4 regions of the Staphylococcus sp. SUC_1.2 genome follow, and region 1 is predicted to be linked to each of the others. Evidence: riboswitches for the same ligand, from Rfam matches in the RefSeq annotation. Region 1 holds a riboswitch; each other region holds the start of a gene.
What was found. Region 1 has a riboswitch for S-adenosylmethionine ahead of metK (methionine adenosyltransferase). Riboswitches for the same ligand answer to the same signal wherever they lie in the genome.
Positions count from the first base shown of each region.

Region 2: it holds a riboswitch for S-adenosylmethionine, as region 1 does, so the genes downstream of both, NR218_RS11655 (methionine ABC transporter ATP-binding protein) here and metK (methionine adenosyltransferase) in region 1, are expected to answer to the same signal.
Region 3: it holds a riboswitch for S-adenosylmethionine, as region 1 does, so the genes downstream of both, NR218_RS04375 (MetQ/NlpA family ABC transporter substrate-binding protein) here and metK (methionine adenosyltransferase) in region 1, are expected to answer to the same signal.
Region 4: it holds a riboswitch for S-adenosylmethionine, as region 1 does, so the genes downstream of both, metK (methionine adenosyltransferase) here and metK (methionine adenosyltransferase) in region 1, are expected to answer to the same signal.

Region 1 is NZ_JANJPM010000023.1:23,806-27,023, reverse strand. Features, by position in the region: gene pckA (phosphoenolpyruvate carboxykinase (ATP)) at 1-833, opposite strand, end outside; SAM riboswitch class I at 991-1,103, shown strand; gene metK (methionine adenosyltransferase) at 1,218-2,414, shown strand; gene NR218_RS08815 (NERD domain-containing protein) at 2,513-3,218, shown strand, end outside.
Region 2 is NZ_JANJPM010000045.1:1,545-4,762, reverse strand. Features, by position in the region: gene NR218_RS11675 (arsenate reductase family protein) at 1-10, shown strand, start outside; gene gcvH (glycine cleavage system protein GcvH) at 126-506, shown strand; gene NR218_RS11665 (toprim domain-containing protein) at 698-1,084, shown strand; gene NR218_RS11660 (thioredoxin family protein) at 1,077-1,373, shown strand; SAM riboswitch class I at 1,431-1,536, shown strand; gene NR218_RS11655 (methionine ABC transporter ATP-binding protein) at 1,621-2,646, shown strand; gene NR218_RS11650 (methionine ABC transporter permease) at 2,639-3,218, shown strand, end outside.
Region 3 is NZ_JANJPM010000008.1:69,367-72,584, reverse strand. Features, by position in the region: gene NR218_RS04380 (aspartate aminotransferase family protein) at 1-671, opposite strand, end outside; gene NR218_RS04375 (MetQ/NlpA family ABC transporter substrate-binding protein) at 874-1,689, opposite strand; SAM riboswitch class I at 1,798-1,904, opposite strand; gene NR218_RS04370 (hypothetical protein) at 2,052-2,477, shown strand; gene NR218_RS04365 (LPXTG cell wall anchor domain-containing protein) at 2,644-3,218, shown strand, end outside.
Region 4 is NZ_JANJPM010000022.1:7,167-10,384, forward strand. Features, by position in the region: gene NR218_RS08470 (hypothetical protein) at 1-226, opposite strand, end outside; gene metK (methionine adenosyltransferase) at 320-1,516, opposite strand; SAM riboswitch class I at 1,632-1,742, opposite strand; gene pckA (phosphoenolpyruvate carboxykinase (ATP)) at 1,907-3,218, shown strand, end outside.

The DNA of each region.
Region 1 (3,218 bases):
ATAGCTTTTGCATAGCAACCACCTTCAATGTTAAAAATACCATTTTTATTCCAGCCATGTTCATCATCGCCAATTAATTTGCGAGTTGGCGTCGCTGATAATGTTGTTTTTCCTGTACCAGATAATCCAAAGAATAGAGCAACATCACCTTTTTCTCCAACATTGGCAGAACAATGCATACTCATAATATCTTGCATAGGTAATAAGTAGTTCATCACTGAAAAGATACCTTTTTTCATTTCTCCAGCGTATTCAGTACCACCAATTAAAATCACTTTATGTTTAAATGAAACAATAATAAATGTTTCAGAATGAGTACCGTCAACATCTGGATTGGCTTTAAAATGAGGGGCAGAAACGATAGTGAAATTTGGCTTAATATGACTTGCTTCCTCAATAGATTCAGGTCGGATAAACATGTTTTGTGCAAATAAATTATGCCATGCAAGCTCATTGATAATTTTTAATTTTAATTGTGAGTCTTTATCACTTCCGGCATAACCGTTAAAAACGTATAATTCATCTTTTTGATCTAAATAATCTAATACTTTGTTGTATAATTTTAAAAACACGTCTTCATCTATAGGTTGATTAATGTCTCCCCAATCAATATTGTCTCGATATGAAGGTTCGTTAACGATAAATTTATCTTTTGGTGAACGACCAGTATATTTACCTGTACTCATATTAATTGCGCCAAGTTCAGTAAGTTCACCTTCATTATTATTTAAAATCTTGTAATAAAGCTGAGTAGTAGAAAGTTGAAATAAAGTCGTTTCCTTCTCTAATAAGTGTTTGATTTTAGGTGTTTCACTGTATGTATCTATTGACATACAACATCCCTCCAAATATCTATTCATTTATATGTGTAAGCCCTTACATTAAAAAGTATAACATAATAATTTAATTATTCCATTGTAAATAAAAGAACATTTAAAAATCAAAATTGACAATTTTAAAGTATTTATGTAGTATAGGTCTTAACGGATTCTCTTATCCTGAGTGGTGGAGGGACATGGACCCAATGAAACCCAGCAACCTCTTTTTTTAAAAGAAAGGTGCCAAACCGTTTGCAGACGCAATATTTGTCTGAACGATAAGAGCGAATGGACGTTTAAGAGCCTTCTCTCTATCTAGATAGTTGAGAAGGCTCTTTTATTTTAAGCTCATTGTCAAAAGAGAATTTTCGTAAATATAGTTAAAAAAAGGAGCAAATCATGACTTATAATAAACGTTTATTTACATCAGAGTCAGTGACAGAAGGGCATCCAGATAAAATCGCCGATCAAGTATCTGATGCGATTTTAGATGAAATTTTAAAAGATGATCCTAATGCACGTGTCGCTTGTGAAACAACAGTAACAACAGGTATGGCTTTAATTTCTGGTGAAATTTCAACGTCTACATATGTAGATATTCCTAAAGTAGTACGAGAAACAATCAAAAATATTGGTTATACAAGAGCTAAATATGGTTACGATTATCAAACAATGGCTGTTTTAACAGCTATTGATGAACAATCACCTGATATTGCCCAAGGTGTAGATAAAGCACTTGAGTATCGCAATGATATATCTGAAGAAGAAATTGAAGCAACAGGTGCCGGAGACCAAGGATTAATGTTTGGTTATGCAACAAATGAAACCGAAACATATATGCCGCTTCCAATCTTTTTATCACATCAACTAGCGAAACGCTTATCAGATGTGCGTAAAGACGGTACCTTAGGTTATTTACGTCCAGATGGTAAAGTTCAAGTAACAGTAGAATACGATGAAAATGATAAACCTAAACGTATTGACACGATTGTGGTATCTTCTCAACATGCTGAAGACATTGAATTAGAACAAATCCAAAAAGATATTAAAGAGCATGTCATTTATCCGACTGTGCCTGAAGGTTTAATTGATGATGAAACTAAATTCTTTATTAATCCAACTGGTCGATTTGTTATTGGGGGTCCTCAAGGAGATGCTGGTTTAACTGGAAGAAAAATTATTGTAGATACATATGGTGGTTATGCTCGTCATGGAGGTGGCTGTTTCAGTGGTAAAGATCCTACAAAAGTAGATCGCTCTGCGGCATATGCAGCGAGATATGTTGCAAAAAATATTGTAGCAGCTGGATTAGCTGAGCAATGTGAAGTGCAATTAGCTTATGCAATTGGTGTAGCAGAACCTGTATCTATTGCTATTGATACATTTAAAACAGGTAAAGTTTCTGAAGGACAATTAGTTGAAGCGGTAAGAAAACATTTTGATTTAAGACCAGCAGGTATCATTAAAATGCTTGACTTAAAACATCCTATTTACAAACAAACAGCTGCATACGGACATTTTGGTCGTACTGATGTATTGTTACCATGGGAAAAATTAGATAAAGTGAATGTCCTAAAAGATGCCGTTCAAAAATAACATAGGATATATAGCAGTTAATTAGGTTAAACCTCGAAATTATCGTCTATTTCTATTATAATAGATAGATATTGACAGTTTAAAAGGAGCGTTATCTAATGAATTCATTTGGACCGGTTGAGATTGGTTTAATTGCAGCGATAATCATAGCGATTATATGTTTTATTCTATTTTTAGTTGCTTTGAAAAGTAAAAATAATATGAAACACAAAGCGAATGAAGAGTACAATCTCAAGGAGCAACAACTCAAATCTTCACATGAGGAAGCACTTGAAAAAGAACGTATTGAAAATAAAAAACAAGTAACGAAACAAAAAGAAGAATTTGAAGTTACAGTTAATGGAAAAGAACGTGAAATTGATGCTTTGAAATTATTTTCTAAAAATAAAAGTGAATACGTGACTGATTTGAGACTCATTGGTATTAGAGACCGTTTAGTTAAAGAAAAACGTATTAGACGTGAAGATATGCATATAATGGCTAATATTTTTTTACCAAGTAATGAGTTTAATAATATTCAACGTATTAGCCATCTTGTGCTTACTAGAACTGGTTTATATATCATTGATTCACAATTATTAAAAGGTCATGTTTATAATGGAATTAGTGGCGCACAATTTCAAGAATTACCAATGCTGAAGCAAGTATTTGATACACTTGATTTAAATACACAAGCGCCTCAAACGTTAGTTCTTGATCAACATGAAGATAATCATTCGAAACTATCATTTATTAATTATTCTGATCAACTTTCTGCAATTGAGAAGTTGGCTACAGATTTACAAACAGAATTAGGACTTAAAT
Region 2 (3,218 bases), on a different contig from region 1:
TTGGTTATAGTTTAAAATTACAAATTCTAATTATATAAATTATTGTAACTTTTTGTTTTAATAGTTGAATGAAAACTTACGGTATGGCATCATTAAATTGTAATTAATTTTAGGAGGGGATTCTCGTGGCAGTACCGAGCGAATTAAAATATTCTAAAGAACATGAATGGGTAAAAGTTGAAGGCAACACAGTAACAATTGGTATTACTGAATACGCACAAGGTGAATTAGGTGATATCGTATTCGTTGAATTACCAGAAGTTGATGACGAAATCAACGAAGGGGATACTTTTGGTAGTGTAGAATCAGTTAAAACTGTTTCTGAATTATATGCGCCAGTATCTGGTAAAGTTGTTGAATCAAATGAAGAATTAGAAGATAGTCCTGAGTTTGTTAACGAATCACCATATGAGAAAGCATGGATGGTTAAAGTTGAACTTAGCGATGAAAGCCAATTAGATGATTTATTATCAGCTGATCAATACAAAGAAATGATTGGTGAATAATTAATTTAAACTCCTTGATTGCGGTCATGGAGTTTTTATTTTGCCTATTTTTTGTAAATAATAATCAACAAATTTTAAAATTTATACTTTGTTGATATAAAATGTTAAGTAATCGTAAATAATGTTTAATCTATTAGCGTTATGTGAAAAAGTAACTGATTGTTTATTATCGACTTAGAAGGTGGATTATCATGGCAATTTTAAATAAAGTTATTATTGTTGAAGGCAAATCTGATAAGAAGAGAGTACAACAAGTCATCGCTGAACCTATAAATATTATTTGTACGCATGGTACAATGAGTATTGATAAATTAGATGACATGATTGAAACATTATATGAAAAGCAAGTCTTTGTTCTAGCAGACTCAGATGACGAAGGTGAAAAGATAAGAAAATGGTTTAAACGTCATCTTAGCGAATGTGAACATATCTATGTGGATAAAACATTTTGTGAGGTAGCTAGATGCCCAAAGAATTATCTTGCGCATGTATTGAGTAAACATGGTTTTACAGTTCGTAAAGAGAAACGTCTAATTCCTAATTTAACGACTGAAAGGTTAGTAATCATGCATGAGTAAATCTGTAGAAATAGAAGATATTTGTGAGAATTTTAATAAAGAAAAACATCTAATTTTTGGATACACACCGATGTGTGGTACTTGTAAAATGTCAGAGCGAATGCTAGATATTGCGAATGAAATACTACAATTACCCGTTAAAAAAATCGATTTGAATTACCATCCTAAATATAGTGAGCGTAACAAAATTATGTCAGTTCCTGTTCTAATAGTAATGAATAAAGATATAGAAATAGATAGAATCTATGCTTTTCAATCTGTTCCTTATTTGTTAGAAAAGTTAAAATAATTATTGACGAAATTATAGTGCAATGGTAGGATATAAATTAATTAAATAGTGCGAAAATTCTTATCAAGAGAGGTGGAGGGATGTGCCCTATGAAGCCCGGCAACCGTCTAGTTATAGAAATGGTGCCAATTCACATAAAGTTGATTACTTTAGAAGATGAGAGAAAGATGAATCAATGCTTTCTCAACTTTGCTAAAGTGAGAAAGCATTTTTTAATTACATAATGATTTTTAAGGAGGCACTAAACGTGATTGAGTTAAATCAAGTTGTAAAACGTTATCACACTAAAGATAAAGATGTACTAGCAGTTGATAACGTTAACTTAAATATAGAAACGGGCTCTATTTTCGGAGTTATCGGATTCTCTGGTGCTGGTAAAAGTACGTTAATCAGAATGTTCAATAATTTAGAAGAACCTACTTCTGGCGATATTATTATAGATGGCGATAATATTAACAAACTTTCAAAAGCAGAATTAAGAAGAAAACGACAAAAAGTAAGTATGGTATTCCAACACTTTAATTTATTATGGTCACGAACAGTACTTCGAAATATCACGTTCCCTTTAGAAATTGCAGGGTATTCTAAAACCAAAGCAAATGAAAGGGCGAAAGAATTAATTGACCTTGTTGGTTTAAATGGCAGAGAAAATGCTTATCCATCAGAATTATCAGGTGGGCAGAAACAACGTGTGGGTATTGCAAGAGCTTTGGCTAATGAACCTGACGTCCTCTTATGTGACGAAGCTACAAGCGCATTAGATCCACAAACAACAGATGAGATTTTAGACCTACTGCTAAAAATTAAAGAACGTGAAAACCTTACAATCGTGATTATCACTCATGAAATGCATGTTATCAGACGTGTTTGTGATGAAGTAGCCGTTATGGAAAGTGGACGTGTAATTGAGCAAGGTAAAGTAACGCAAGTATTTGAAAATCCACAACATGAAGTTACAAGACGATTTGTGAAAGATGATTTGGATGATGATTTTGAAGAATCAATCAAACATCTAGAACCATTAGATTCAGATGCATACATTGTTAGACTTAATTTCAATGGTGGTAATACGACTGAACCAGTTGTATCTTACATAAGTAAAACGCATAACATTGATATAAATATTCTTGAAGCAAACATAAAAAATACCCGTGGTGGTTCTGTCGGGTTCTTGGTGGTTCATATTCCACATATTGCTGAAACAGAGTTTGAGACATTTAAAGAAGATTTACATCAGCAACATGTAAATGTGGAGGTGGTTAAGCATGGATAAATCTTATGGTGATATTTTTAAAGAGATGATTACAATGCCTAACGTCCAATGGCCTGAAGTATGGCAAGCCATTTATGAAACATTATATATGACTGTAGTTTCAACTATTTTCGCATTTATTTTTGGATTGATTTTAGGAGTATTATTATTCTTATCAGCTAAGAGTAATTCTAAAGGTGCTAGAGTCTTTTATAGCATCGTTTCATTTATTGTTAACTTATTCCGAGCGATTCCATTTATCATTTTAATCTTGTTATTAATTCCATTTACAAGTGTGATCCTTGGAACAATAAGTGGTCCAACTGGTGCCTTACCAGCTCTAGTTATTGGTGCAGCACCATTCTATGCAAGATTAGTAGAAATTGCCTTCAAAGAAATAGATAAAGGTGTTATCGAAGCGGCTTGGTCAATGGGAGCTAGTACTTGGACAGTTGTCCGAAAAGTATTACTACCTGAGGCAATGCCAGCACTAGTTTCAGGTATTACTGTAACAGCAATCGCATTAGTTGGTTCTACTGCAATTGCAGGTGTAATTGGTGCAGGTGGTTTAGGTAACTTAGCTTACTTAACAG
Region 3 (3,218 bases), on a different contig from region 1:
TCTAATAGTCCACCATCTCCTTGAATCGTTTCTAACACAATACAAGCTACTTCCTCAGCTGGAACATATTTAGCAAACATCTCTTTCAATGGCGCTAAATATTCTTCAACAGTGTTTGATTTAGATTGTTCAAACATCCCTCTGTATTTATCTGGAAATGGAATATGATAAAAACCATTTAATAAAGGGCCATAATGTTTACGCATATTTAAACTGATAGTCGACATTGATAACGCTCCAAATGTAGAGCCATGATAAGCATTTGTAAAGCTGATAATATAGGGTCGTCCTGTATAAGCACGTGCAAATTTGATAATACCATCATTCGCATCCGAACCACTCAAACCAAATGTGACACGTTTTTCATAATCACCTGGCGCAATATCGCATAACTTTTTAGACAGTTTCACTAAAGGCTCGTGATACATATATGCGGGGGTATAATGAATAAATTTATCTACTTGCTTTTTAATCGCCTCTGTTACCTGTTTTGGTGCATGACCCACATTTTGTGAGCTTGCACTAGCTAACAAATCGATGTATTCTTTTCCATCTATATCTACTAAAGTTGCTCCATATCCATGATCAATCACTAATGGATAATATTTTATACGTCCTGAAGTAGCAAAATACTTACTATCTTCTTTTATCATATCCTCTGCTTTACTCAAATTGACTCATCCTCTCCCAAAGTATCAACAACTTATATCTAACTTTCTTTATTGACTTCAATTCTTGTGATAATAATCAATATCTTACTAATAATTGTCAGATTTGTAAATATTTTCAGAAAAATTAAAATATATTGTTTCTATCTTTTAAACAATGATAAATATAAATCATAAAAGGCCTCTAATAGAGACCTTTTATGACTTATTTGTTTTCGTATGGAATAACATCATCGCCATATTCTTTTTTAATATACGCTTTGATTTCTTTAGATTGCATAACTTTTAATAATGTTTGGAATTTTTCATCATTTTTATGACCTTCTTGAACGGCAATCGTATTCGCAAATGGTGATGATTTACCTTCCATAACAATAGCATCTTTAGATGGTTTTAAACCATTATCAAGCGCATAGTTTGAATTTATAATGACTGCAGCTCCTTCACCATTCTTATATGTTTTTGGTAAAAACTCTGCACCTTGTTGATGGTTAAATTTCAAGTGTTTTTTATTTTCAACAATATCCTCAAATTTTGCATTTTCAATTTTAACGCCTTTTTTTAATTTAATTAATCCTTCATTAACAAAGAAAGATAAAAAACGTCCTTCTTCTGCAGGATTATTAGAAACGTAAATCGTCGATCCATCTGGAATGTCTTTTAAATTTTTATATTTTTTACTATATACACCCATAGGCGTTGTAAACACTTTACCTAATTCTTCAATTTTATAACCATGACTTTTCTTTTCAGCATTCAAATATGGGACATGTTGGAAGAAGTTCGCATCAACATCGCCTTTATCTAATAATTTATTAGGCACCTTATAATCATTAACTTCTTTGACTTCTAAATCATATCCTTTTTTCTTCATTTCTTCCTTAGCTTTTTTTAACACATCACCATGAGGTGCTGGCGACGCTGCTACGGTAATTTTTTTATTATCTTCTTTCTGATTTCCACAAGCTGCTAGCGTTATCGTTACTAACAAAATACTGATCATACCTATTAATTTTTTCATATGTATTGACACCTTTTTATAAATTTTCAATTCTCATTTCCTCTTACTAGATATGTAAAGACATAAAAAAATACTTTCAACTATTAAGAGAAAGCATCGACACACTTTCTCTCATCTTCTAAAGTATGATTAACTTTATGTGAATTAGCACCATGTCATACAATGACGGTTGCTGGGTTTCGTAGGGCACATCCCTCCACCACTCTTGATAAGAGTTAATAGATTATTGAATTATTAATAACTTATCATTGATTTAAACTTTGGTCAACATGTTTTTTCAATATTCTAAAAATTTAAAAAGTGTTAAATCAAATATTTCAGGGAATATTCTTATAGTATGTATATAAGAAGGAAGGAAAATTATGATCCGTTATTTTTATCATTGTCTTAGTGCTTTAGTTATAAGTATTATCTTATTAATTACAATGACTATCATGGATGGCATAGTTCAATCGACTCATCTTACTTTATTGTTAATTAACATCGATTTCTTAATTGATCCAAGCAAAACGCCGTTATTATTAGAACTAGCCATTCATGTTTTTATAGGATGGTTAATATATTTTATTTTCTTACTTATTTATCACGTCTTTAAACCATTATATAAAATAAGTTATGTCTTATTAATGATTGTTTTTGCCTTTCTTTATCCGTCACTCGTCGTTATGGCAAAGCGTTCATTCTTTCACTTTAGCTGGAATGAATACGGTTTATGGATGATTGCTCATATTATTTTTATAATTTTAATGGCTTGTTCCATTCCATATTTTTCTAAAAAGAAGTATTAATGTCCTATATAAATCATGTGATAAATATTGATTTAATGTTTACAAATTATTTATTCTTTAAGTTAAGTTAAAGATTTATTATGTTTTTTTTTAAATCCCTGTTTCTGATCTATTCAAATGCTACACTCTAGTTGTAATTGATCATGAATGAAATGGGGTTTTCATTATGAAGAAAGTATCTTTCGTTGCATCTACACTTTTAACAAGTACAATGCTACTTACAACGACTCAATCTGTAGAAGCACATACTACTAACTTAGTGACTAAAGAAAATGCTAAACAAATTGCTACAGATGCATTATCTAATAGTGGAGGTAATCCAAACCTACAACGACTTGGTCGTACTGTTGACAAAGGCGCATACTTTGAAATTATAAGTCATAATAGATTAAATGAAGGCAGTGGAATGTATAAAGTTCATAAAAATGGCGAAGTTGAGTACAAAAATGGTAGATATAGTGACTTTAATCAACTTCAAGATACACGCATTCATGCAGAATCAGGTATCGCTAAAGCCGCTAAAACAACCTCTTCTAATCATAAACAAGTTCATTCTGTTGATTGTGCACGTGAACTCAACCGTTATTATGTAGGAACGGTTGCTTCTTCTGAGGTGCCATCATCTAAGTCACTTAAAGATACTCAAACATCACAATCTTCTGTTAAAACACTCCCAAGTACTGGAGACGTTACACAACAATACTCAACTCAACTTCTAGCCTCACTTCTATTAGTTATGGG
Region 4 (3,218 bases), on a different contig from region 1:
AATCTTCTTTTTGTTTAGTAACTTGCTTTTTATTTTGTATGCGTTCTTTCTCTAGGGCTTCGTCATGTGACGCTTTCATTTGCTTTTCTTTTAAGTCGTATTCTTCTTTTGTTTTCTGTTTAATATTGTTTTTACTTTTAAGTGTAACTAAGAATAATATTAAACAGATAATTGCAACTACAATTGCTACGATTAAACCAATTTCGATTGGTCCAAATGAATTCATTAAATCAACGCTCCTTTAATCTATCAGTAAATCTAATTATAATGGAAACTATCTATAATTTCGACAATTTCTTTATATTATTTAAAGCGTTTATTAAGCTTGAACAGCATCTTTTAATACATTGACTTTATCTAATTTCTCCCATGGTAACAATACATCTGTTCTACCAAAGTGACCATAAGCAGCAGTTTGTTTGTATATAGGATGCTTTAAATCTAACATTTTAATGATACCTGCTGGACGTAAATCAAAGTTAGCTCTAACAGCTTCAACAAGTTGAGCTTCAGAAACTTTGCCCGTTTTAAATGTATCAATTGAAATTGAAACTGGTTCAGCCACGCCAATAGCATAAGCAAGTTGTACTTCACATTGGTCTGCTAGTCCTGCAGCAACAATATTTTTAGCTACATATCTTGCCGCATAAGCTGCTGATCGGTCTACTTTAGTTGGGTCTTTACCACTAAAGCAACCTCCTCCATGACGTGCATAACCACCATAAGTATCAACAATGATTTTACGTCCTGTTAATCCAGCATCACCTTGAGGTCCACCGATAACAAATCTTCCAGTAGGATTGATAAAGAATTTCGTTTCATTATCAATTAATCCTTCAGGAACTGTTGGGTATATGACATGTTCTTTAATGTCACTTTGAATTTGTTCTAATTCAATGTCATCCGCATGTTGAGATGATACTACAATCGTGTCAATACGCTTAGGTTTATCTGATTCGTCGTATTCAACTGTTACTTGAACTTTACCATCCGGTCTTAAATAGTTTAAAATTCCATCTTTACGTACATCAGATAAACGTTTAGCTAATTGATGAGATAAAAAGATAGGTAAAGGCATATATGTTTCTGTTTCATTTGTAGCATATCCGAACATTAAACCTTGGTCACCGGCACCAGTAGCTTCAATCTCTTCTTCTGAAATATCATTTCTGTATTCAAGTGCTTTGTCAACACCTTGTGCAATATCAGGTGACTGCTCATCGATTGCAGTTAAAACTGCCATAGTTTGGTAATCATAGCCATATTTAGCACGAGTATAGCCAATACCTTTAATTGTTTCTCTTACAACTTTAGGGATATCTACATAGGTTGATGTAGATATTTCACCTGAAATTAGAGCCATTCCAGTTGTTACAGTAGTTTCACAAGCAACACGTGCATTGGGGTCATCTTTTAAGATTTCATCTAAAATGGCATCAGATACTTGGTCAGCAATCTTATCTGGATGTCCTTCTGTCACTGATTCTGAAGTAAATAAACGTTTATTGTAAGTCATGATTTGCTCCTTTTATAACTATATTTACGAAAATTCTCTTTTAAATGTGAGCTCAAAAATAAAAGAGCCTTCTTCACTATTCAAGACAGAGAGAAGGCTCTTAAACGTCCATTCGCTCTTATCGTTCAGACGAATATATGTCTGCAAACGGTTTGGCACCTTTCTTTTAAAAAAGAGGTTGCTGGGTTTCATTGGGTCCATGTCCCTCCACCACTCAGGATAAGAGAATCCGTTAAGAACTATACTACCTAATTCATTTATTAATGTCAATTTTGTTTTTAAATGGTTTTTGTTTTTTCCAGGTGGAATAATTACGGCATTATGTTATACTATTTTCATGTAAAGGCTTACAATATTGAATTTCTATAACACACGCTGGAGGGATTGGGTATGTCAGTAGATACATACGGCGAAACACCTAAAATTAAAAAATTATTGGAAAAAGAAAGCTCTCTTTTTCAGCTTTCAACAACTCAACTTTATTACAAAATTATGGATAATAATGAAGGAGAATTAACTGAACTTGGTGCTATCAATGCGAGCACAGGTAAATACACTGGACGTTCACCTAAAGATAAATTCATTGTTACAGAACCTTCTTATAAAGATAATATTCATTGGGGAGATATCAACCAACCTATCGATGAAGAAACTTTCTTAAATCTCTACTCTAAAGTTTTAGACTATCTTGATAAAAAAGACGAACTTTACGTTTTTAATGGTTATGCAGGTAGTGACAAAGACACACAATTGAAACTTACAGTTATCAATGAACTTGCATGGCACAACCTTTTTGCTCAAAACATGTTTATCCGCCCAGATTCTAAAGAAGAAGCTAGTAATATAAAACCTAACTTCACAATTGTTTCAGCACCTCACTTTAAAGCTGATCCTGAAGTTGATGGAACTAAATCTGAAACTTTTGTTATCATTTCATTCAAACATAAAACCATTTTAATTGGTGGTACAGAGTATGCTGGTGAGATGAAAAAAGGTATCTTCTCAGTAATGAACTATTTGCTTCCAATGCAAGATATTATGAGTATGCATTGTTCTGCGAATGTTGGAGATAAAGGAGACGTAGCCTTATTCTTCGGATTATCAGGTACAGGTAAAACAACTTTATCAGCAGCACCTGATAGAAAATTGATTGGTGATGATGAACACGGTTGGAATAAAAACGGTATTTTCAATATTGAAGGTGGTTGTTACGCAAAAGCAATCAACCTTTCTAAAGAAAAAGAACCTCAAATTTATAACGCGATTCAATACGGTACTATATTAGAGAATACTGTGGTTAACGAGCGTGGTGTTGTTGATTTCGATGATAATTCATATACTGAAAATACACGTGCTGCCTATCCAATTCATCACATTGATAATATTGTATTACCATCTAAAGCAGCACATCCTAATACAATAATTTTCTTAACTGCTGACGCATTTGGTGTACTTCCACCTATTGCTAAATTAACTAAATCTCAAGCGATGTACCATTTCTTAAGTGGTTTCACTTCTAAATTAGCTGGAACTGAGCGTGGCGTTACTGAACCAGAACCATCATTCTCAACTTGTTTTGGTGCACCTTTCTTACCACTTAATCCTAATAAATATGCAGATTTATTAGGTGAACTAATAGATAAACATGATGTTGATGTATACTTAGTTAACACTGGATGGACTGGTGGTAAATATGGCGTAG